Regions from separate parts of the Sphingomonas sp. RS6 genome, predicted to be linked through region 1. Evidence: riboswitches for the same ligand, from Rfam matches in the RefSeq annotation. Region 1 holds a riboswitch; each other region holds the start of a gene.
The links. Region 1 has a riboswitch for cobalamin ahead of ACX40Y_RS12475 (DUF1636 domain-containing protein). Riboswitches for the same ligand answer to the same signal wherever they lie in the genome.
Positions count from the first base shown of each region.

Region 2: linked by a shared signal. The riboswitch ahead of ACX40Y_RS06245 (TonB-dependent receptor plug domain-containing protein) and the one ahead of ACX40Y_RS12475 (DUF1636 domain-containing protein) in region 1 are both predicted to bind cobalamin.
Region 3: linked by a shared signal. The riboswitch ahead of metE (5-methyltetrahydropteroyltriglutamate--homocysteine S-methyltransferase) and the one ahead of ACX40Y_RS12475 (DUF1636 domain-containing protein) in region 1 are both predicted to bind cobalamin.

Region 1 is NZ_JBTMWM010000006.1:71,607-78,950, forward strand. Features, by position in the region: gene cobT (nicotinate-nucleotide--dimethylbenzimidazole phosphoribosyltransferase) at 1-808, opposite strand, end outside; gene ACX40Y_RS12475 (DUF1636 domain-containing protein) at 805-1,212, opposite strand; cobalamin riboswitch at 1,435-1,621, opposite strand; gene ACX40Y_RS12480 (beta-N-acetylhexosaminidase family protein) at 1,673-3,640, opposite strand; gene ACX40Y_RS12485 (asparaginase domain-containing protein) at 3,812-5,401, shown strand; gene dcd (dCTP deaminase) at 5,423-5,977, opposite strand; gene ACX40Y_RS12495 (cytidine deaminase) at 6,175-6,624, opposite strand; gene ACX40Y_RS12500 (UPF0262 family protein) at 6,630-7,112, opposite strand; gene ACX40Y_RS12505 (replicative DNA helicase) at 7,195-7,344, shown strand, end outside.
Region 2 is NZ_JBTMWM010000002.1:323,828-331,171, forward strand. Features, by position in the region: gene ACX40Y_RS06235 (FecCD family ABC transporter permease) at 1-104, opposite strand, end outside; gene ACX40Y_RS06240 (ABC transporter substrate-binding protein) at 101-925, opposite strand; gene ACX40Y_RS06245 (TonB-dependent receptor plug domain-containing protein) at 925-2,778, opposite strand; cobalamin riboswitch at 2,912-3,104, opposite strand; gene ACX40Y_RS06250 (DUF4142 domain-containing protein) at 3,244-3,834, shown strand; gene ACX40Y_RS06255 (bactofilin family protein) at 3,858-4,292, opposite strand; gene rpsL (30S ribosomal protein S12) at 4,608-4,979, shown strand; gene rpsG (30S ribosomal protein S7) at 5,043-5,513, shown strand; gene fusA (elongation factor G) at 5,595-7,344, shown strand, end outside.
Region 3 is NZ_JBTMWM010000012.1:4,737-12,080, forward strand. Features, by position in the region: gene ACX40Y_RS16585 (AAA family ATPase) at 1-403, shown strand, start outside; gene ACX40Y_RS16590 (MaoC family dehydratase) at 407-856, opposite strand; gene ACX40Y_RS16595 (alkaline phosphatase family protein) at 899-2,170, opposite strand; gene ACX40Y_RS16600 (hypothetical protein) at 2,258-3,580, opposite strand; gene ACX40Y_RS16605 (glutaredoxin family protein) at 3,586-4,341, opposite strand; gene ACX40Y_RS16610 (MerR family DNA-binding protein) at 4,383-4,802, shown strand; cobalamin riboswitch at 4,858-5,065, shown strand; gene metE (5-methyltetrahydropteroyltriglutamate--homocysteine S-methyltransferase) at 5,176-7,344, shown strand, end outside.

The DNA of each region.
Region 1 (7,344 bases):
TGATCGCTGGATTGTCGGCCGCCAGCGGCGCGGCCGCAGCACTGCTGATGAAGCCATCGAGTACCACCGGCACCCGCGCCAATCGCGCCGACAGCACGGCGCCAGCGATCGCAGCGATCTCCCGCCCGCCGACGCGCCGCAGCGTTTCGAACGCATCGCGGCTGGCATCGGCATGATGGCGCAACGCCCGGTCGACCACATCGATCTTGCGCGCCAGGCCAGCGCTGTCGATGCCGGTCCCCGGTCCGACCCAATCGGCAGCGGTGCCGCCGAAACTGCGTGCGGCAATCGCCGCCGCTGCCGTCGAGTTGCCGATGCCCATTTCACCGACGACCAGAAGGTCGAGCCCGTCGCTCACGGCCGCGGCACCGGCGTTGAGGGCAGCGAGGCATTCGTCCTCGTCCATTGCCGGGCCGATCGTGAAGTCGGCAGTGGGACGTTCGAGATCGAGCGGGGTCACGGAGAGTTCCAGCCCGGCGGCTGCACAAAGCGCGTTGATCGCGGCGCCGCCGGCCTGAAAATTCGCGACCATCTGCGCCGTAACGCTCGCCGGGAAGGCGCTGACGCCGTGGACCGTTATGCCGTGATTGCCTGCGAAGATCGCCGCGCACGCACGTTCGATCCGCGGCCGTGCCGTGCCCTGCCATGCCGCCATGAAGACGGCCAGATCCTCGAGTCGTCCCAGCGATCCGGCGGGCTTGGTGAGCTCGTCCTGGCGCGCGCCGGCCGCGGCCACCGCTACGGCATCGGGATGCGGCAGCGTCGCGAGCGCGGTGCGGAACGCGGTCGGCGAAGCAAAGGCGGTCATTGGCCCAGATATCCGGCTGGCGGAACGCGGGCGATGAAGTGGCCCTTCACGCCCTCCGGCCATTTCGAATAGGCGACTTGGCCATGTTCGCTGGCGGCATATTCGACCGCATAGTCGAGGATCGCGCGGGCGGCGTCCTCGTCGGGTTCGAAGCGCCCCATGACATAGCCGATCTTGCCCGGCGCGCGCAGATGAACCGTGCAGAACTCCTGGCACGCGAACAGGCAGGGCATCTCCTCGACGGCGACGCCGGCATAACGCGGATCGCGCTGCTGCACGGCGCGCATCGCCAGGATCAAGCCGGCCCCGCCGCGCACGCCTTCATCCGAATCGCGGGCGTTCGCCGAATGGCGACACGTGTTGCAGGCGACGATGGCTGTGCCATCGGCAACGCGCTTCAGCATGCCGGTCCACTCGCGCCACAGCAGAGCGCCGAGCGTGAAACGGCTTCAGGAACGGGTAGAACCAAGCGACAACCAACCATACGCGACCCTTCTCGACATGGCCGCGTCGCGCGGGGGCAGGCTCGCGATGGTCCGGCGGACGCACGCGGCCGCCCCGCGATCCGCAGGCCGGCACGTCGTCGCTCGGGTTGAACCCGTCCGCTCGGCGCACCCTGGCCGAACGAAGGACGACCGCGACGGGCAGGTCTCCTGGCTCGCGGGTCAGCGCCGGTCCGGCCGCCTTCTCAGGGTTATCAACCCCAATGGCATCTGGCCGATGGCTCGCCGCTTACAGTTGCAGGGGCAGCCGGGGTTTTCCCGTTCCCGTTTTAATCCCCGTCTCCGGGGAACCTGTCGCAGCAACGCGCATACGCGCCGCCGCCAGCCTTGGCAATTGGCGGCGGCGGTGCGGGCGTCGGGATCAGCGGGCCTCGGCGGCCGGGGCCGGTACCGTCGCGATCAGGCCGGGAGCATCGGCGATGAAGCGATCGAGCACACCGTCGGCGATCTTGATCGGCCCGTCGAAGCGGGTGGCGCCGGAGATGCTTTGAATCGCCGCCGCCTCGGCCGCCAGCCGGGCGGCATCGGCGAAGTAGCGCCGCGCCGCCTCACTGCCCTGATTGGCGGCGCTCAGGCCTGACGCGGTCAACTGGAGCGCGCGGCCCCAGCGCTGGAGCGCGTCAAGCCAAGGCCGCGCCTGCTCAGCAAAGCCGGGATCGACGGTGCCGGCGCGAATGATGTCCGCCGCGCCGGCGAGGCGATCGGCGGTATGCGCCAACTCGGCGAGCGCCGACTCCCTCGCCTGCGCATCACCGCTGGCAAGCGCATCGCGGACATGATCGAGCGTGGCCTTCAGGCGGGGCGCCTGCTCCTGCCAGGGCTGGCTGCCGAAGGTGGGCGCGAGATGCTGGGTATCGAAAAAGGTCAGCAGCGCCTCGGTCGCGGCTGCGTCGCCACCGGCCAGCGCTTCGGCGGCAAAGCGCCAGGTGCGCTGCGCGTCATAGGCCTTGTCGTTCCACGCAAAGGCGGCGACGCCGGTCACCGCCACCCGGCTGGGGACTTCCTGGTTCATCGGGTTCGACAGGATGCCGGTGAGCTCCGCCGACAGCCCGGCTTCGCGCCGGTCATAGGGAGCGAGCAGCAACCGGCCGGTCGACTGGCCATAGTCGTTGACGGGATAATTGTCCCACAACAGCGTCTTGCGGCCGAACGCCTTGGTCGCGGCGCGTGCATCGGGGATCGAAATGGCGGGCGGCACGACGTCGGTGCCGGTCCACTGCACGACGACGCGGGGATCGAGGTGCTTGCGGAGAGCCGCCTTGTACGGCGTTTCCTTCGCATCATAATATTCGGTCGGCACCATGATCAGCGGCATCGATGCGGGATCGTTGGCGACGAGGCTGGCCTGGACGGCGTTTAGCAGATGCGCCTGGGCAATGCCGGCCGCTTCCGCGCCTGACGGGCCGAAGGTCGCCTTGTCCTTGTCGCAGTTCCACTTGGTATATTCGATGTCGTCGAGCGCAACGTAGAAGCGGTGGACGCCGATCGCGCGCAGCGCATCGAACTTGCGCTCGAGCGCCCGGAGGTCGGCCGGATCGGAGAAGCACACCGTCGGTCCGGGCGAGATCGCATAAACGAAGTTCACATGGTTGCGTCGGGCGGTGCCGACCAGCGTGCCGAGCGCGGACAGCGTCGCCGCCGGATAATCCTCGCGCCAGCGATCACGGGCATAGGGATCGTCCTTGGGGCTGTAGATATAGGTGTTGGCCTTTACCGTGGCCAGGAACTCGATGTGCCTGGTGCGGTCCTGCATCGACCAGGGCTTGCCGTAAAAGCCCTCGATCGTGCCGCGGATCGGCATCGCCGGATGGTCGCGGATCACCAGCGCCGGCAGCGACTTGCGTGTCACCAACTGGCGAAGGCTCTGCGCGGCGTGGAACAGGCCGTCGCCATCGTGGCCAGCCAGCGTGATCAGGCCGGTGCCGTTCGCCGGCGAGATCGCGATCGTATAGCCCTCCGCCTGATCGTCGGCCTTGGCGCCGGCGCGGGCGAGCGCCGCGCGGACGATCGCCATATCGTCCCCGCCGATCACGATGTGCGGGCGATCGAGCACGCTCGGAAGCTTGCGAGCGCTGACGATGTCGGTGACGCCGGCGCCGCGCAGGATGGTGCCGACCAGCGACACCGTTTCGGGATCGGTGCCGGGTGCCGCGACCAGAACAACCGAGGTGCCGAGCGAAAAGCTGCCGATGCCCAGCGTCATCGAGACCGGCGTGGGAAAGATCGCCGGCAAGGTTGCGGACTGCGCCGACGCGGCGATGGGGGCAAGGCCGGCCAGCGCCGTCGCAAAGGCGGCAAGGGCGCCGAGAGTGCCCGAACGTCGCGTCATATCCATCCTCCGGTATTAAACTGGTACTATGAGGTGGTGTTAGGTCGGTGAGCCTCGGACGGCAAGCACGCTCGGTACGACTGCATCAAATTGCATGGGCGACGCCGGGGATCATGACTATAGCAGCCCCATGCGCGCGAAGCGTCACGTGAGTTCAGGGAGAAAGGCGCAATGAAGATCGCAGTCATCAATACCGGGGGCACGATCAGTTGCGTGGGCGATCCATTGGCACCGATGTCGGCTGCCGAGTTTGCCGAGGCCTGTGGCTCGATTTTCGATCCGATCTTTGCAGCCCAGTTTCCCGATCTGACTTTGAGCTATGTCACCGATTTGAGATTTCCGGAGTCATCGACGGGGACGCTGGACAGCACGAATCTGCAGCCGAGCGACTGGTGCCTGATGGCGGGGTATATCCTCGATCATTATGCCGCCTACGACGGATGGATCGTCCTGCACGGCACCGACAGCATGGATTTCACGGGTGGCGCCCTGCCGTTCCTGCTGTCGAGTTTCTCCGCTGTGGGGGTGCCGCTTGCGACGCTCAGCAAGCCGGTCGTTCTCACGGGATCGCAGGTGCCGATGTTTCGTCGGAGCGCGGAGGGGGGAGCGGTCACGCTCAATTACAACACCGATGCCTATCAGAATTTTTGCGGCGCGGTCGCGGCCGCGCAGAGCGGCGTGCCCGAAGTCTGCGTCTATTTCGATGGCAACCTGTTTCGCGGCGCGAGGGTCGTGAAAACCAATGCAAACCAGTTCAACGCCTTCTCTTCGCCCAATTACCCGCCGCTCGGCACGTTCGGGATCGAGTTCGCCCTCAATCCGACGCTGCTGATGCCGCCCCCCGTTTCTGCCTCGGTCAGCCTCGACGATCCCGATGCGCTCGCGCGGGCACGGGCACAACTCGATGCGATCCGCGAGACGATCGATCAGGTCCCGGTGATGCAACTGAACGCCTTCCCGGCATGGTACAGGCGGGGAACGGGTAAGGCGGACGGCAAGGCGTTTCTGGCCGATATCATCGCGGCCTGCGTCGCGCAGGGGGCCGCTGGGCTGATCCTCGGTTCCTATGGCGAGGGAAATTTCCCCTCGGGCGACCCCGACACGCCGTCGCAAGGGGCGATCTATCAGGCGCTTGATGCGGCCAACCGCAAGGGCGTGGTGATCGTCGATAACACGCAGGTGCTCCAGGCGGTGGTCGACAACAGCGCCTATGCGGCCGGTGCCTGGTTGCCCGAAGTGGGGGCATTGAGCCCGGCGGACATGACGCCGATGGCGGCGCTGGCCAAGCTAACCGTGCTGCTCGCTGCCGCGGCGCATCACGGCTGGAGCGCTGACGACGTACGGCGGCTGATGGGCCTTTCACTGATCGGTGAAATGATTGAAACCAGCCGGCTCGACAGTCGGCGCAACGCTACGCTGCTGGGCGGCCAGTCCCTCACGACACAGGATGGCAGTGCTGTGCTGCGGAACGATCCGTCTGCCGGTCCGATGCTGACCGACGCTGCCGGTAATTTGTTGTGGAAGCCGCCGATCGTCCCGTCGGCAGATCAGACGCCCGTTTGGCTGGCGATGCAGAATGACGGCAATTTGGTACTCTATGGCCGGGATAATGCGCCACTATGGGCGACCCAAACCGGCACGCCGGACGGTGCATCGTCGATGCTCGTCCTTGCGGGATCGGCGCGCGCAGGCTCAGTCTCGCTACGCGTGTACGACTATTCGGCTGGCCGGATCAGCGTGACATTGTTCGAGCAGGGCTGATCCGAGCGCGGGAACGGCGTGTCACAAGCGCGGAAGCGTTACCCCGCGCTGGCCCATATATTTGCCGGCTCGGTCGGCATAGCTCGTCTCGCAGGGCGCTTCGCCTTTGAGGAACAGAAACTGGCAGGCGCCTTCATTGGCGTAGATCTTGGCCGGCAGCGGCGTTGTGTTGGAAAACTCCAGCGTCACATGACCTTCCCATTCGGGCTCCAGCGGCGTGACGTTCACGATGATCCCGCAGCGCGCATAGGTCGACTTGCCGAGGCAGATCACCAGCACGTCGCGCGGCACCCGGAAATACTCCACCGTGCGGGCGAGCGCGAAGCTGTTCGGCGGGATCACGCAGACATCGGTCTTGCGGTCGACAAAGCTGTTCGCGTCGAAATTCTTCGGGTCCACCACCGCGCTGTCGACATTGGTGAAGATCTTGAACTCGTCCGCCACCCGCGCGTCATAGCCATAGGAAGAGAGGCCATAGCTGATGCAGCCCTCGCGCCGCTGGCTCTCGACAAAGGGCTCGATCATGCCGTGGTTGAGCGCCTGCTCGCGAATCCAGCGGTCGGATAGAATGGACATGCGCGCGGTACTGCGGGGGAGGGGGCGCGGCGTCAAGCTTGGGGGGCGGGACCTCGGCCATTCAAACCTCCATCGTCATTCCAGCGAAGGCGGGAATCCGTTTGCCAGGACGCCGGGGGCAGGGACCGCCAATCCAGCGCCAATGGATCCCCGCCTTCGCGGGGATGACGGCGGGAAGGGGTGCCGGCGGCAACCCCTCAACTGATCCCCAGATCGCCCGGCCCGAACGCATGGGGCAGCAGCTCGGACAGGCGGTAGCTCGCCACCGCATCCCCCTCGGCCGCACCGCAATGGACGGGCAGGTCGCGCTTGCCGAGCTGCGCCGCTTCGTTGATCACCTGGCGGCAGCGGCCGCAGGGGCTGACCGGCGCGGTGCCCTTGGGAACGCCGTCGGCGCCGATCGGCCCGCCGATCACCGCGATCTCCGCCACGTCGCGCAGCCGCCCCTGGGCCGAGACCGTCGCCAGCGCCACCGTCTCCGCGCAGAGCGACAGGCCGTAGCTGGCATTCTCGAAATTGGCGCCGGTCACCACCGTTCCGTCGGTCAGCAGCACCGCCGCGCCGACGCCGAAGTTCGAGTACGGCGCGTGCGCGTGGCGCGCGGCAGTGCGGGCGGCTGCGATCAGCGCATCGCGTTCGGTCGTCATGAAACTCATCCCTTGATGTGGAGCACGCAGATCAGCGTGAACAGCCGCCGCGCGGTATCGAAATCGATGTCGATCTTGCCGTCGAGCGCAGACCGCAACAGCTCGGCGCTGTCATTATGGATGCCCCGCCGCGCCATGTCGACCGTCTCGATCTGTGCCGGCGTGGCGTTGCGGATCGCCTGGTAATAGCTGTCGCAAATCGCGAAATAGTCACGGATCGGCCGGCGGAAGCGGGCGAGGCCGAGCACGATCGTTTCCAGCGGTGTATCGTCCGCGCGGCTAATCGCCAGGGCCAGCCGCCCTTCCTCCACGCTAAGGTGCAGCTTGTACGGCCCGGCATAGCCATCGGCCTGTTCGCGCTGCGGGGCGAAGTGATTGTCCTCGAGCAGATCGTAGATCGCGATCCGCCGTTCCTGCTCGATATCCGCCGAGCGCCACAGGATGGTGCGCTCGTCGAGGGTCACGTCGATGATCCGCGGATCGGCCATAGGGCGCAGCTTTGGAAGCATTCCCCGTTTTCCACAAGCCATGCCGGTTGCCGTTGCCCCCGCATTGGCCGATGAGGGACGGATGGCACAGCCGATCCCTTTCCCCGCCCCGGAGCCCCAAGAGGGCCTCAGCCTCCCCCAGAACGTAGAGGCGGAAGCAGCCCTTCTCGGCGCGATGATGATCGACAACCGAGTCGCGGAAGACGTGCTCCAGAAGCTGCGACCCGAACAT
Region 2 (7,344 bases), on a different contig from region 1:
AACCATGCCGATAGCGGCACCCAGAATTTGCCGGCGATCAGCGAGCCGGCGAACAACAGCGCCACAAGCGCGGCGAGCCCGAGGTTGAGACCCAGTCGGTTCACGGGATGCTCCGGCGGATGGCGGCGAGGCGGTTCATCGCTGCGGGAATAACGGGGCCGCCGCAATTGACCAGATGGCGCGAGAAATGCGCCTGGACGACCGGCAGGCCGGTTTCGGCGATGGCGCGCCTTCGCAGATCGGCCGCGCGCGAATCAGCGTCGTGGCCGGGGCCTTCGGGAACGAGCATTACCTGCGGCGGATCGGCAATCACGCGTTCCATCGGCAACTGGCCGGTATGGGAGAGGCCATAATGCGCCGCCTGGTTCGAGAAGCCGGCTTTGACCATCATGTCGTCGAGCAGCGTCTGACCGCCGTTGACGAGGTTGCCGCCGATCCACAGCAGGGCAGGCGCCTTCGCGCCGGTCCAGCTGGTGTTCGCGATGGCGGCATCGATGCGGGCGTTGAGTGCCGCGCCCTTCGCGGGTTGGCCCACCGCCGCGGCGAGCGCCGTCACCTGCGCCTTGCTCGCTTCGATCGAGGAGGGGATGTCGAGATACAGCGTCTTCAGCCCCGCCCGTGCGAAGGCCTCGCGCGTCGACGGGGCGGTGAAGCTGCTGGCGATCACCAGATCGGGCTTCAGCCCGATCACTTCCTCGGCCGTACCGTTGATGCCGCGGAAGCGCCGCGCGACATCGAGTGGAATCGAGGTCGAATCGGCAGCTTGCGAATAATGGCTGATCGCGGCGATGCGCGACGGCGCCACCAGCTCGATCAGTACCGCATCCGCGCAAGGATTCATCGAAACGATGCCCCCGCCGCCACTGGGCGGGGGCGCCGCGCAGCCTGCGGCCATCAGGCAGGCAAGCAGCGCGGCGCCGCGCATCACTGGAAGCGCAACCGCACGCCGCCATAGGCGGCCCGGCCATAGGTGCTGTAGCCGGTGATCTGGCGATACCGCTCGTCGGTCACGTTATCGACGCGACCATAGATCGAGAACAGCCCGGTGACCGGCATCTCCGCCCGCACGCCAGCCAGCGCATAGCCATCGATGCGGGTGGCGTTGCCGGCATCGTTGAAGCTGTCGCCCACCATCGTCACGGTGCCACCGATCGAAAGGCCGAACGGGAAGCGATAATCCGCCGACACGCTGCCGCTGTCGCGCGGGCGGCGCGGCAGGTCCTTGCCCAGGTTCGCGGTGCTGCGGTTCTCCGAATAGACATGCGTGAAGTTCGCCCGCACCGTCAGCGCCTCGACGGGCTGGACCACCCCTTCCAGCTCGATCCCCTCGGCGCGCGTCTTGTTGAGGTTGTAATAGGTCGAGGTGATGAAGTTGTAGTCGATCTGGTTGGCCGCGTCGCGGTGGAACCAGGTGACGCCAAGCTGTACCTTGCCCGCCGCCAGCGTCTGGCGCATCCCGGCTTCGTAGCTCTTGGCCGTTTCCGGCTGTAGCCCTTCGAAGCCATAGGCGCTGTAGAGCTGGTAGAGCGTCGGCGCCTTGAAGCCTTCGCCATAGCTGGCGTGGAGCAGCGTATCGGCGGTCGCGCGGACCGCAATGTCTGCATTCCACGTCCAGTGGTTGCCGAACGCGTCATGATCGTCGTTGCGGACGCCCGCCGTCACCGTCACCGGCGAAAGCGGCGTGACGATCGCCTGGCCATAGACGCTGGTGATGCCCACCGACTTGCGCGCCGTCGGGCCGCCATCGTCGAAGCGGATGCGGCTTTCCTCATGCTCGGCGCCGAACACCAGGCGAAGCTGGTCGAACAGCGCCGCGTCGCCCTGATACAGATAGCGCTCGGCGCGGCCGCGATAGCGATAGGCGATGCTGTCATCGTCGTTATAGCCGTCGCGATTGATGTCGGAGAGCGCGAAGGCAAGGCGGCTGCTGAGCTTGCCGTCGAACGCGGCGTGCCGCAGCCCGGCATAGCCATAGACTTCCTGGGTGGTGGCATATTCGCCCGTGTCGCCGAAGGCATAGGCGGGCGGGGCATAGCCATCGAGTTCGACCTTGCTGTGCGCGTAATAGCCGCGCAGATCGAGTGCCAGTCCTTCGACCAGCTTCAGCTCGACATTGCCGGTGGCGCCGAACTGACGATAGCCATCGGCTTCCTTGCCATTGGCGGCCGCCGAGATGCCGTCGGTGGTCAGATAGCCGGCGGTCAGCCCCGCAGTGATCCGATCGTTGCCGCCAGCGATCACGGCGTTGCCGTTGAACGTGCCGAACGAGCCGCCCTCTGCATTGGCGCGCGCCTTCAGGCCCTGCGTGCCCTGAAGCGTGGTGACGTTGACAACGCCGCCGATCGCCTGGCTGCCCCAGATCACCGAGTTCGGGCCGCGCAACACCTCCACCCGCTCGATCGATCCGGCGAGCAGGCTGGCGAAGTTATAGGCACCGCCGGTGGAGGAGGGATCGTTGACGCGGACGCCGTCGATCAGCACCAGCGTCTGGTCGCTCTGCGCGCCGCGGATGCTGACCGCGGTCGCGGTGCCGAGGCCGCCATTGCGCACGACGGTGACGCCGGGCGTGGTGGCGAGCAGCTCGGACAGAGCGACGGTCTGGCGCTGCTCTATCTCGGCACGGTCGATCACAGTCACCGACCGGCCGACCTGATCCTCGTCCTGCGGAACGCCGCTGGCGACGACGATGATGTTGTCTGCGGCCGGCACGAACGCCGTGGCAGGCGCATCCGGATCGGCATGGGCGATCGCCGGCGCAACGATGCTGGCGGCAAGCATCAGAGAACGGAATTGGTACAAGGTAAGACACCCCTTTAGGGGGCCGTCCGCGACGATTCGCGTGACGACCCGGTTGGTGTCGCTCACGCGGGGATTTCTCTCCCCGTTCACCCGGTGCACCCCGCCCGCGTGAAGGAATCGACCGTGACGGGCAGGTCTCCTGGCTCCCGGGTCGTCGCGCGATGTGCCGCCTTCCCGGAGCGGTAACTCCAGTGGCAGAATGGCACGCCGGCTCGCCGGTTACAGTTGCGGGGGCAGCCTCGGACTTTGACCGAGTTCCCTTTTCATCCCTTTCACCAAGGGACACCCATCACGCCGCCATCTAGCGGCAGACGGGCGGGCGCGGCAAGCCTGATTTATAACCTATGATAATTTTCCATTGGATTTCATATTGATAGTTCGACGATTTCGGAACGGCGCGGTGCCGCGCACGTTGAACGGACCCAGGAGCAAGGAGGACCGACAATGAAAACGCACCGATTGATCCTGGGGCTTGCCCCGGCGCTCGTGCTCGCCGCCTGTGGTGGTAACGACGCGACCACCGTCGACACGATGAACAATACCGACATGGTCACCAACCTGCCGGCCGGCGAGGCCATGAACGACAATGCGATGGGCAATGATGCCGCGATGGCGATGTCGGGCCAGCAGTTTGCCGATATGATGGCGGCAAGCGACGCCTATGAGATAGAGGCCGGCAAGCTCGCGCAGCAGAAGGCGACGACGGACGAGTTGAAGGACTTCGGCAGGGAAATGGTCGAAGATCACAGCGACTCGACGGAGAAGCTGAAGGCGGCGGCCGCACAGGCGACGCCGGCCATTACGCCCGCCCCGGCGATGAACGCCGAGCAGGAGGCCAATCTGGAGGCGCTGCGTTCGGCGACAGGCAGCGCGTTCGACACGGCCTACAAGACGCAGCAGACCGCGGCCCATGAAAAGGCGCTGACGGCACTGCGCGCCTATGCTGCGAACGGCGATGTCGCGCCGCTAAAGACGTTCGCGAGCGGAGCCGCCGATACCGTCTCCGAGCATTATGACGAGATTCGCGGTATGTGAACGTCCGGCGGCGGGGCGGCGGTTCAGGCCGCTGCCTCGCTGCTCACGTGGACCAGAGCTGGGGCGGCGGCGGTGGTCGCCCCGCTCGAATGGCGAAGATGGCCGTCGACATGGCCGCCCTGTTCGACGGTGATCGTCTCATATTCGACGTCACCGATGATCCGCGCGGTGCGTTCGATCGTCAGTTCGCGCGCATTGACCGATCCGTCAACGGTGCCGGCAAGCCGGGCCGATTCGGCGCTGACCTTGCCGAAGATCTGGCTTTCGGCCCCCTGGATCAGCGTCGCGCACTGGACATCGCCCTCGATCCGGCCATCGACATGGAGGTCGGCCGTTGCGACCAGATTGCCGGTGATGACGATATCGGCACCGATCACCGAAAACATGCCGCGCTTGCCGCTGCCCGCCGCACTTGAACCGGGCTGGCGCTCGTCGCGACCGCGATTTCCGTTGAACATCGATACTTCCCCCGCATAGTTGATCAGCCGGCGGTGCCGGGCGTAGCACAGCTTGCGTCGTGCTTCAGCCTCCGAAAAATCCAGTAGGACTGCATTCTCCGCCCGACAGCGGGGCTGTTGACCGCCTTCGGCCATATCGTTATAGGCGCCCCGTTCCGCGATGGCCGTACTTTGAGTCCGTAAACCGTCCGGGAAACAATGAGCTGAACGTTGCTGGAGACGCAATGGCCCGGGGGGCTGAATGCCGCCGGGGCTTTTTCGTATTCTGTCCAACAGGGCTCCAGCAAAGTAACCATCTGAAAGGTGAAGGGCTTCATGCCGACGATCAACCAGCTGGTCCGCAAGGGCCGCGAACCGCAGAAGGCCAAGAGCAAGGTCCCTGCGATGGAACAGAACCCGCAGAAGCGCGGTGTCTGCACCCGCGTGTACACGACGACCCCGAAGAAGCCGAACTCGGCGCTTCGCAAGGTGGCCAAGGTCCGTCTGACCAACAGCCGCGAAGTCATCAGCTACATCCCGGGCGAAGGCCACAACCTGCAGGAGCACTCGGTGGTGCTCATTCGCGGTGGCCGTGTGCGCGACCTTCCCGGCGTTCGCTACCACGTCCTTCGCGGCGTGCTCGATACGCAGGGCGTCAAGGACCGCAAGCAGAGCCGTTCGAAGTACGGCGCGAAGCGTCCGAAGTAATCAGGCCATAGTAAGCCCCGGACATGTTCCGGATCGGCTGAAGTTCAGAAGGAATTATGTGAGATGGCACGTCGTCGTCGTCCCGAAAAGCGGGAAATCCTGCCCGATCCCGTGTACGGTGATCAGGTTCTGTCGAAGTTCATGAATTCGGTCATGCTGGACGGCAAGAAGGCCGTTGCAGAAGCGATCGTCTACGGTGCCCTGGAAACCGTCGAGCAGCGCGCCAAGCGCGAGCCGATCGGCGTCTTCCATGACGCGCTGAACAACGTGAAGCCCGGCATCGAAGTCCGCAGCCGCCGCGTCGGCGGTGCGACCTACCAGGTTCCGGTCGAAGTCCGTCCGGAGCGTGCGCAGGCGCTCGCGATCCGCTGGCTGATCGCCTCGGCCCGCAACCGCAGCGAGCACACCATGGCCGCCCGTCTTTCGGGCGAGCTGATGGATGCGGCGAACAACCGCGGCAACGCGGTGAAGAAGCGCGAGGACACGCACCGCATGGCGGAAGCGAACCGCGCCTTCAGCCACTACCGCTGGTAAGGCTGGCGTCGGTAGATTTCTTACCTACATATTGGGGAGCCGGACGGTCCGGCTCCCCAAAGCTTCAAGGAAACCACGATCATGGCCCGCAGCCATCCGCTCGACCGTTATCGCAACATCGGCATCATGGCGCACATCGACGCCGGCAAGACGACGACGACGGAGCGCATCCTCTATTACACCGGCAAGTCCTACAAGATCGGCGAAGTGCATGAAGGCACGGCGACGATGGACTGGATGGAGCAGGAGCAGGAGCGCGGGATCACGATCACGTCTGCTGCCACCACCTGCTTCTGGCGCGCCGAAGAAGGCAAGGGCGAAGAGCACCGGATCAACATCATCGACACCCCCGGCCACGTCGACTTCACCATCGAAGTCGAGCGTTCGCTGCGCGTGCTCGACGGTGCGGTCGCGTGCTTCGACGGCGTTGCCGGCGTTGAGCCGCAGTCCGAAACCGTGTGGCGCCAGGCGGAGAAGTACAAGGTTCCGCGCATGTGCTTCGTCAACAAGCTCGACCGTACCGGTGCGAGCTTCGAGCGCTGCGTCGACATGATCAAGGACCGTCTGGGCGCCCGCCCGGCCGTTCTGTACCTGCCGATCGGTATCGAAGGCGGCTTCAAGGGCCTGGTCGACCTGGTCGAGAACCGCGCGATCATCTGGCTCGAAGAGTCGCTGGGCGCGAAGTTCGAATATCAGGACATTCCGGACGATCTGAAGGACGCCGCCGCCACCGCGCGCGCCGAACTGATCGAAATGGCCGTCGAGCAGGACGACGCGGTCATGGAAGCGTATCTGGAAGGCAATGAGCCCGACGTCGCGACGCTGAAGAAGCTGATCCGCAAGGGTACGCTGGAATTCGCGTTCGTGCCGGTGCTGTGCGGTTCGGCTTTCAAGAACAAGGGCGTGCAGCCCCTGCTCGACGCCGTGATCGACTATCTGCCGAGCCCGCTGGACATTCCGCCCGTCGAAGGCGTGAAGCTGGACGGCGAGACGAAGGATTCGCGTCCGGCCGACGACAAGGCGCCGTTCTCGGCGCTGGCGTTCAAGATCATGAACGATCCGTTCGTCGGCTCGCTCACCTTCGCGCGCATCTATTCGGGCACGCTGTCCAAGGGCAGCTACCTGAACTCGGTGAAGGACAAGAAGGAAAAGATCGGTCGTATGCTCCTGATGCACGCGAACTCGCGTGAGGACATTGACGAGGCATTCGCCGGCGACATCGTCGCGATCGCGGGCCTCAAGGAGACCACGACCGGCGACACGCTGTGCGACTCGGCGAACCCGATCATCCTCGAGCGGATGGAATTCCCCGAGCCGGTGATCGAGCTGTCGGTGGAGCCGAAGACCAAGGCCGACCAGGAAAAGATGGGCATCGCGCTCAATCGTCTGGCTGCCGAGGATCCATCGTTCCGCGTTTCGTCGGACGCCGAGAGCGGCCAGACCATCATCAAGGGCATGGGCGAGCTCCATCTCGAGATCCTGGTCGACCGCATGAAGCGCGAGTTCAAGGTCGAGGCGAATGTCGGTGCGCCGCAGGTGGCGTATCGCGAATATCTCGCGAAGCCGGTCGATATCGACTACACGCACAAGAAGCAGTCGGGCGGCACCGGCCAGTTCGGTCGCGTCAAGGTCAAGCTGACGCCGGGCGAGCGTGGTTCGGGCATCGTCTTCAAGGACGAGATCAAGGGCGGTAACATTCCGAAGGAATATATCCCCGCGATCGAAAAGGGCTTCCGCGAGACGGCGGCAACGGGCTCGCTGGTCGGCTTCCCGATCATCGACTTCGAAGTGCTGCTGTATGACGGTGCGTATCATGACGTCGACTCGTCGG
Region 3 (7,344 bases), on a different contig from region 1:
GATCGCCGATGCATTCGAAGGCGCGACGCTCGCGGTGGGCGAGCGGTTCGAGGTCGAGATGCGGCAACCGGGGCTGCTGCGGCCGCTCGTCGCCGCCGAGCTTTCCGATGGGACGCTGCGTTACCTGCTGCTCGCGGCGGCGTTGCTGTCGCCTCGGCCGCCTGAACTGATGATCCTCAACGAGCCGGAAGCCAGCCTGCATCCCGATCTGCTCGCGCCACTCGCGCGGCTGCTGGTGACCGCGTCGCAGCGCTGCCAGCTGATTGTCGTGTCGCACGCGACGCCGCTGGTCGAGGCGCTCGATCGCGCCGCCGACAGCCTTGTGATCGAGCTGCGCAAGGATTTGGGTGAGACGCTGACCTCGCAATCCGCGCCGGTCAATTGGGCATGGCCTTCGCGCTGAGGCTTAGCCGGCCGGCCGCCGCTCGACCAGCGCGTTGGCGATGAAGGTGAGGACGGGTTCGTCCTTCTGGTTGAAGGTCGTCATCCGGCTGCGGACGATGCCCATTTCGGGGCGGCTCTGCGAGGCACGGGCTTCGAGCACTTCGGTTTCGCAGCGCAGGACGTCGCCGGGATAGACCGGGCGTACCCAGCGCAGCTCGTCGATACCGGCGGCGCCCAGACTCGCCAGGGGGTGCGCCTCGTTATAGGCGACCAGCATCGCCATGGTCATCGCATTGGTGTGCCAGCCGCTCGCCGCCAGCCGGCCGAAATGGGTCTTCGCCGCCGCCTCGTCGGAGAGGTGGAAGGGCTGGGGGTCGTATTTGCGGGCGAAGTCGAGCACTTCCTCGCGCGTGACTTCATAGCGGCCGAAGCTGGCACGGTCGCCCACCTGGATGTCGTCGAAATAGCGCATTGCGACCAGTTTCGATTGGAAACCCGTTGCTGGCAAGCATTTTCAGCGGCCGGCGAGCAGTCCCCGGAAGGGTGCGTCGTCGCCGTCCTGGCCGGCCTTTGGCGGCAGGCCGAGCAGGTCGCGCAGCAGCGGGGTGACGTCGACATTGTCGAACGTGGGCACGGTGCCGTGGCGGAAGGCGGGGCCGGCGGCGACGAACAGTGCCAGCATGTCCGGCGCCTGGTTGTCATAGCCGTGATTGCCGCCCGCGAACGGCTTGTCAGGCGCCTTGTCGAGGATCAGCCAGCCGGTTTCGGCGAGGCAGACAATCGCCGGGATGCGCGGATTGGTGCCGTAGCGGAAACGTGCAGGAATCTCGCTTTTGCGCCAGCAATCCATATGCGGATGGTGGCCGAGCAGCGCCTTTTCGACCGCTGCTTCATGGCCGGGCAGGGGGGTGAGGCTGGCATAGGGGCCGGTTTCGACGACATGCGATTCGGCCGCCGCATCGCCGAGCAGGACCACGCGGTCGCTGCTGGTCGCGGCCATGCCGTGATCGGCGACGATGACGAGATTGGCGGGCTGGCCCAGCGCGGCGAGCCCGGCGACGAGGTCGCCGACCCGCTGGTCGATATCGGCGACGACCGCCGTGGTGCGGGCATCGTCGGGGCCATAGCTGTGGCCGGCGGTGTCGACCGTGTCGAAATAGAGCGTCAGGAAGCGCGGCCGGATCGCGGCCGGACGGCGCAGCCAGTCGAGCACGGCATTGACGCGCTGTTCGCCCGTGATGGCCTGGTTGAACTGCTGCCAGTCTTCAGGCCGGGTGCCTCCCTTTACGCCGCTGTGGCCGCGGGCCGCCTCGCCGCCGAACGCCACGTTCGAGCCGGGCCAGAACATGGTGGCGGTGCGAATGCCGGCCTTTTCGGCATCGACCCAGATCGGCGGTGCCGCATTCCACCAAAACGGATCGTCGGTCGCCATGGTGAAGACCTCGCCCGGGCGGGCGGCGTCCTCCATCTTGTTCGCCGTGATGCCGTGGTGATCGGGCACCAGGCCGGTGACGAGCGTCCAGTGGTTGGGAAAGGTCTTTGACGGGAAGCTGGGCCGCATCGGGCCGCTGATCCCCTCGGCCGCCAGCCGGTTGAGGTTCGGCGTGACGCCGCGGTTCAGATAATCGATGCGGAAGCCATCGATCGAGACCAGGATCGTCACCGGCGCGCGCGTCTCAGCCGCCGCAGCGATAGGCGAGGGGGCGGGGCTGAGGGCGGGGGCCGTGACACAGGCCTGAAGCAAAGCGGCGAGCGCCGCAGCGGCGACTTTGGAATACCAGCGCATGGACGGCCCCATGCGCCGGAATTGTTGCGGTGAGAAGACGGCGAGTGCTCTCTCCGGCGAGCCGAAGTCCCGGAGAATGGAGCGCAATTACCGGCCCAGCGCCAACCGGGCGAACAGCGTGTAGCTGACCGGTGCCTTGCCATAGGCGCTGTCGAGCACGCTCGGCTTGGCATAGGCGGCGACCGATCCGCCGAGCGCCAGCTCGGTCTGACTGGCGAGCGGAATGCGATAGGCATAGCCGCCCTCGAACCGTGTCACCCGGAATTTCTGGTCGTGCAGCGGATCGTCATGGTCTGGGAACAGCTCGTCATTGGCGACATTCTCGACGCGGCCGAACAGGCTGTGGCGGGTGCTGACGTCCCAGTTGGCTTCGGCGGTCCAGGCGCTGAGCACCGGGCCGGGGAGGCGGTTCTTCGCCGCATAGGCGACCATCGCAGAAACCTTGCCGTCGCTATAGTGGAGACTGGCGGTGGTGCGATGCTCATCCTCGCCCGGATGGGTGACTTCGGGTTGCTTGAGTCGCCCGGTCGAAACCTGTGCTACCCAGCGATCGGATGGCGACCAGCTGGCGCGGATGCTCCAGCTGTCGAGCTTTATCGGATCGATGTCCCAGCGATGCTCGTCCGGCTCGCGGCCGTTGAACCATGAGCCTTCGAGCTGGATGCGGCCCGCCTGCACGCCGCCGGTGACGACGCCGTACGTGATGTGGCTGCTGTCGAACCAGTGATGCGCGATCGGCGAGAGCGCGAAGTAGCGATCGGAGCGGCGGTGCATGAAGGCGCTCGGCCCGAGCGCCGGTTCGGCGACCGGGCCGCCATAGACAAAGCCCTTCACGCCGGGCGCGATCGGCGTGTCGACGCGCGCGCTGAGTTCCATGAGCAGATCGTGCGGATGCTGGCGATCGACCAGCGGCACCCCGTTCGCGGTCTCGCCGCTGGCGAACAGATTGGGATAGCCGCGCTGGCCCATCGCCGGTTCAAGACTGCCCATCGCGCGAAGCTGAAGCGTGGTGCCGCCAACAAAGTCGCGGGTGGCGCTGAGCATCGCCATCGATTCGACGAACGCCTCGTCCGCGCCCCGCCGTCCGCCCTGATCGGTATAGACGCCCCACACATAGCCGTGCGCCATCACCATCCAGTCACCACGCGACAGCATCACGCCGCGCATCGGACCGTCGGCCAGCGGGAGAAGCGAGGTGCCGGAGCCGCCGGCGGCGTGATCCGATCCGCCCATCCGCATCATCGGCATCGGATGGTCGTCGGGAGAGGGAGGCATCACATGACCCATCGCCGCATGATCCTGCGGCGTCGACTTGGCGGGCATGTCGGCCATGTCGTGCATGCTGTGGTCCTCCTGCGCAAGCGCGGGCAGCGGCGCGAGCAGGGCGAGGGTGGCAAGGGCGGTGCGCATTCGGGTCAGATTCCCATCGGGCGCGCGAGCATCCAGATGCTCATCGCGATCATCAGCAGGTTTTCGGTGAGCGAGACGAAGCCGAGCGGCACATTGCTGTCGCCGCCGACACAGGCGCATTTCAGCTCCCGCCGGTCGGCATAAACGGCCTTGAAGACCGACACCGCGCCGATACCGCCGATGAACAGGGCGAGCGGAGCGGAGAGCCAGGTCAGCGCATTCGCCGCCATCAACAGGCCGGCCGCCGCCTCGGCGAACGGGTAGAGCGTCGCATAGGGCACCCAGCGCCGGGCGAGCAGGTCATAGCCGAGGAACATCGTCGCGAAGCCGGAGACATCGCGCAGCTTGAGCATCGCGAGCAGGACCATCGCGAAGCTGACGAACCATTCGCCCGCGCGAACGGTGAAGGGGGTGGCATAGACCGCCTGGCTGACCGCCAGCGCGAGCAGCGCGGCGATGGCGAACAGCGCGATCACCGGGCGATAGGTCTTCGCCTTGGGATCGCGGACCTTGAGCCCGAGGAACCGGCGGAGATCGTCATGGCCGCCGATGCGGCGGTCGCCGATGAAGATTTGAGGCGTGGTGGCGACGGCGTGGCGCGCCTTGAACGCATCGGTTTCCTCGCGCGTCGTCAGGTGGCGGTCGTCGACGGCGTAGCCATGGCTGCGGAGCAGATGGAGCGCACGCAGCCCCCAGGGGCAGACATGCTTGTCCATCACCATGCGATAGAGAATTGCGCTTTTATCCGAGGCGGATGCCATGCTGCTTTCCTTGCTTCCGCACCCCATATAGGGTCCGTACCATGGTACGGAGTCAAGGCATGACGCAGTGGACGATCGGAAAACTCGCCGAAGCGGGCGGGGTGGGAGTGGAGACGATCCGCTATTATCAGCGGCGCGGGCTGATCGCGACCCCGCCGCGCGGTGGCGGCCCCGACGCCGGGGTGCGCCGCTATGGCGAGGCGGCGCTGCGCCGGCTGCGCTTCATCCGCGCGGCGCAGTCGGCGGGCTTCACGCTGGAACAGATCGGCGAACTGCTGGACCTCGACACCACCGACGACCGGGCGCGCGCACGGTCGCTGGCGCGCGAACGGATCGCGGCGCTGGATACGAAGATCGCCGAACTGGTGGCGGCGCGCGATGCGCTGGCGCGGCTGGCGCATCAGTGCGGATCGGGCAGCGCTGGGCCGTGCCCGATCCTGACGGCGTTTGAGCAGGGTTGATATAAAGACATAAAGAAATCTTTATATGATGGTTGACTGGCGAGCCGTGCCGCGCAATGAGGCGAGCGTCAAGGTTCTCCGGCCGGGTTCGCCCGCGCCGGCGCTAAGACGGGAAGCCGGTGCGATTCCGGCGCTGCCCCCGCAACTGTGAGCGGCGAGGGGCTGGTCGATACGTGTCACTGGCGGCGTGCGCGCCCCCGGGAAGGCCAGACCAGCCGCGACGACCCGCAAGTCAGGAGACCTGCCTTCGACGCTCTATGTCCACCGGCGGGGTGCCCGGTCCGGACGCGCGTTGGTCCGCGAGCGGGGAGCCCCGGTTGCGGCCGCCTGCGTCTTGCCCGGTCGCCGCGCCCCTTCTTCGGGGTTGAAGAGAATGACCGTTACAACTGCCAGCCTGGGGTTCCCCCGCATCGGCCCGCGCCGCGAGCTGAAATTCGCGCTGGAAAAATATTGGGCCGGCGCGATCGATGCCGCGACCCTTCAGGAAATCGCCGCCGGATTGCGCGTGGCCGCATGGTCGCGGCAAAAGGCGCTCGGCGTCGATTGGCTGCCCTCCAACGATTTCTCGCTGTACGACCATGTGCTCGACACCAGCCTGATGCTGGGCGCGGTGCCCCGCCGCTATGGCGCCGCCGCCGGAGAGGCCGATCTGGCCACCTATTTCGCGATGGCACGCGGCAGCGGCGGGGCCGGCCATGCCGGGTGTTCGCACGGCCCGAGCGGGACGACCGCAGGCGAGATGACCAAATGGTTCGACACCAATTACCATTATATCGTCCCTGAGATCGAACCGGGGCAGAAGCTGGCGCTGGGGCGGCTGAAGATCGTCGACGAATATCGCGAGGCGCGGGCGCTCGGCTATGAAACCCGGCCGGTGCTGCTGGGGCCGGTGACCTGGCTGAGCCTGGCCAAGGGGCAGGACGGAGTCGATCCGTTCGACCTGCTCGACGAAGTGCTCGGGCTGTACGGCGCCATTCTGAGCCAGCTGGGCCATGCCGGTGCCGAATGGGTGCAGATCGACGAGCCGATCCTGGTGACCGACCTTAGCGACGTGCAGCAGCGGGCGTTGCTGCGCGCCTATGCGCGCTTGTCGCGGTCGGAACCGAAGCTGATGCTGACCACCTATTTCGGCGGGCTGGGCGACAATCTGGCCTTCGTCGCGGCGCTGCCAGTGGCGGGGTTGCATGTCGATCTGGTGCGCGGCGCCGGCGAGCTGGACGAACTGATCCGCCGCGTGCCGCCGCAGATGCTGCTGTCGCTGGGCGTGATCGACGGCCGCAATGTCTGGCGCGCCGATCTCGACGTGCTGCTCGCGCTGCTGGAACCGGTCGCGGCGACCCGCGACCTGGTGCTCGCGCCATCCTGTTCGCTGCTGCACGTGCCGCTCGACCTGGAGCTCGAAACGGCGATCGAGCCCGAAGTAAAGCAATGGCTGGCCTTTGCCGTGCAGAAGCTGCGCGAGCTCGACCTGCTGCGTCGCGCGCTGAACGAGGGACGCGCGGCGGTTGCCGAACCGCTGGCCGAGGCGGCGGCTGCAGCAGCGGCTCGCAAGACGTCCCGCCGCATCCATGATCCGGCGGTGCAGGCCCGCATGGCAGCGGTGACGCCGGCGATGTACGACCGCGCCGCACCCTATGCCGTGCGGGCAAGGCTGCAGGCGGAGGCGTTGCAGCTGCCGCCGTTTCCCACCACTACGATCGGGTCGTTTCCGCAGACCGCCGAAGTGCGCCACGCCCGGGCAGCGCACAAGCGCGGCGCGATCGACGAGGCGCAGTATCGCGCGTTCCTGGAGGAAGAGACCGCCCGTGCGATCGCCTGGCAGGCAGAGGCGGGGCTCGACATGCTCGTCCATGGCGAGTTCGAGCGCAACGACATGGTGCAGTATTTCGGCGAACAGCTCGCCGGCTTCGCCTTCACCGTTCATGGCTGGGTGCAGAGCTATGGGTCGCGGTGCGTGCGCCCGCCGATCCTGTACGGCGACGTATCGCGACCGTCGGCGATGACGGTCGACTGGTGGCGCTATGCCCAGTCGCTGACCGACAAGCCGGTGAAGGGGATGCTGACCGGCCCGGTGACGATCCTCAACTGGAGCTTCGTCCGCGACGACCAGCCGCGCGCCGATTCGTGCCGCCAGATCGCGCTGGCGATCCGGGACGAGGTGCTTGACCTAGAGGCGGCGGGATGCCGCGCGATCCAGATCGACGAGGCGGCGCTGCGTGAAGGACTGCCGCTCTTGCGCCGTGACTGGGATACGTATCTGGCATGGGCGGTCGCTTGCTTCCGCCTGACCGCCGCTGGCGTGGGCGATGCGACGCAGATTCACACGCATATGTGCTATTCGGAGTTCAACGACATACTGCCGTCGATCGGGGCGATGGATGCCGACGTGATTTCGATCGAGACCGCGCGGTCGCAGATGGAGCTGCTCGAGGGCTTCGCCGCCTATCGCTACCCGGCGGCGATCGGGCCGGGGGTGTACGACATCCATTCGGCGCGCGTGCCGGCGGAAGCGGAGATGGTGTCGCTGATGCGGATGGCGCAG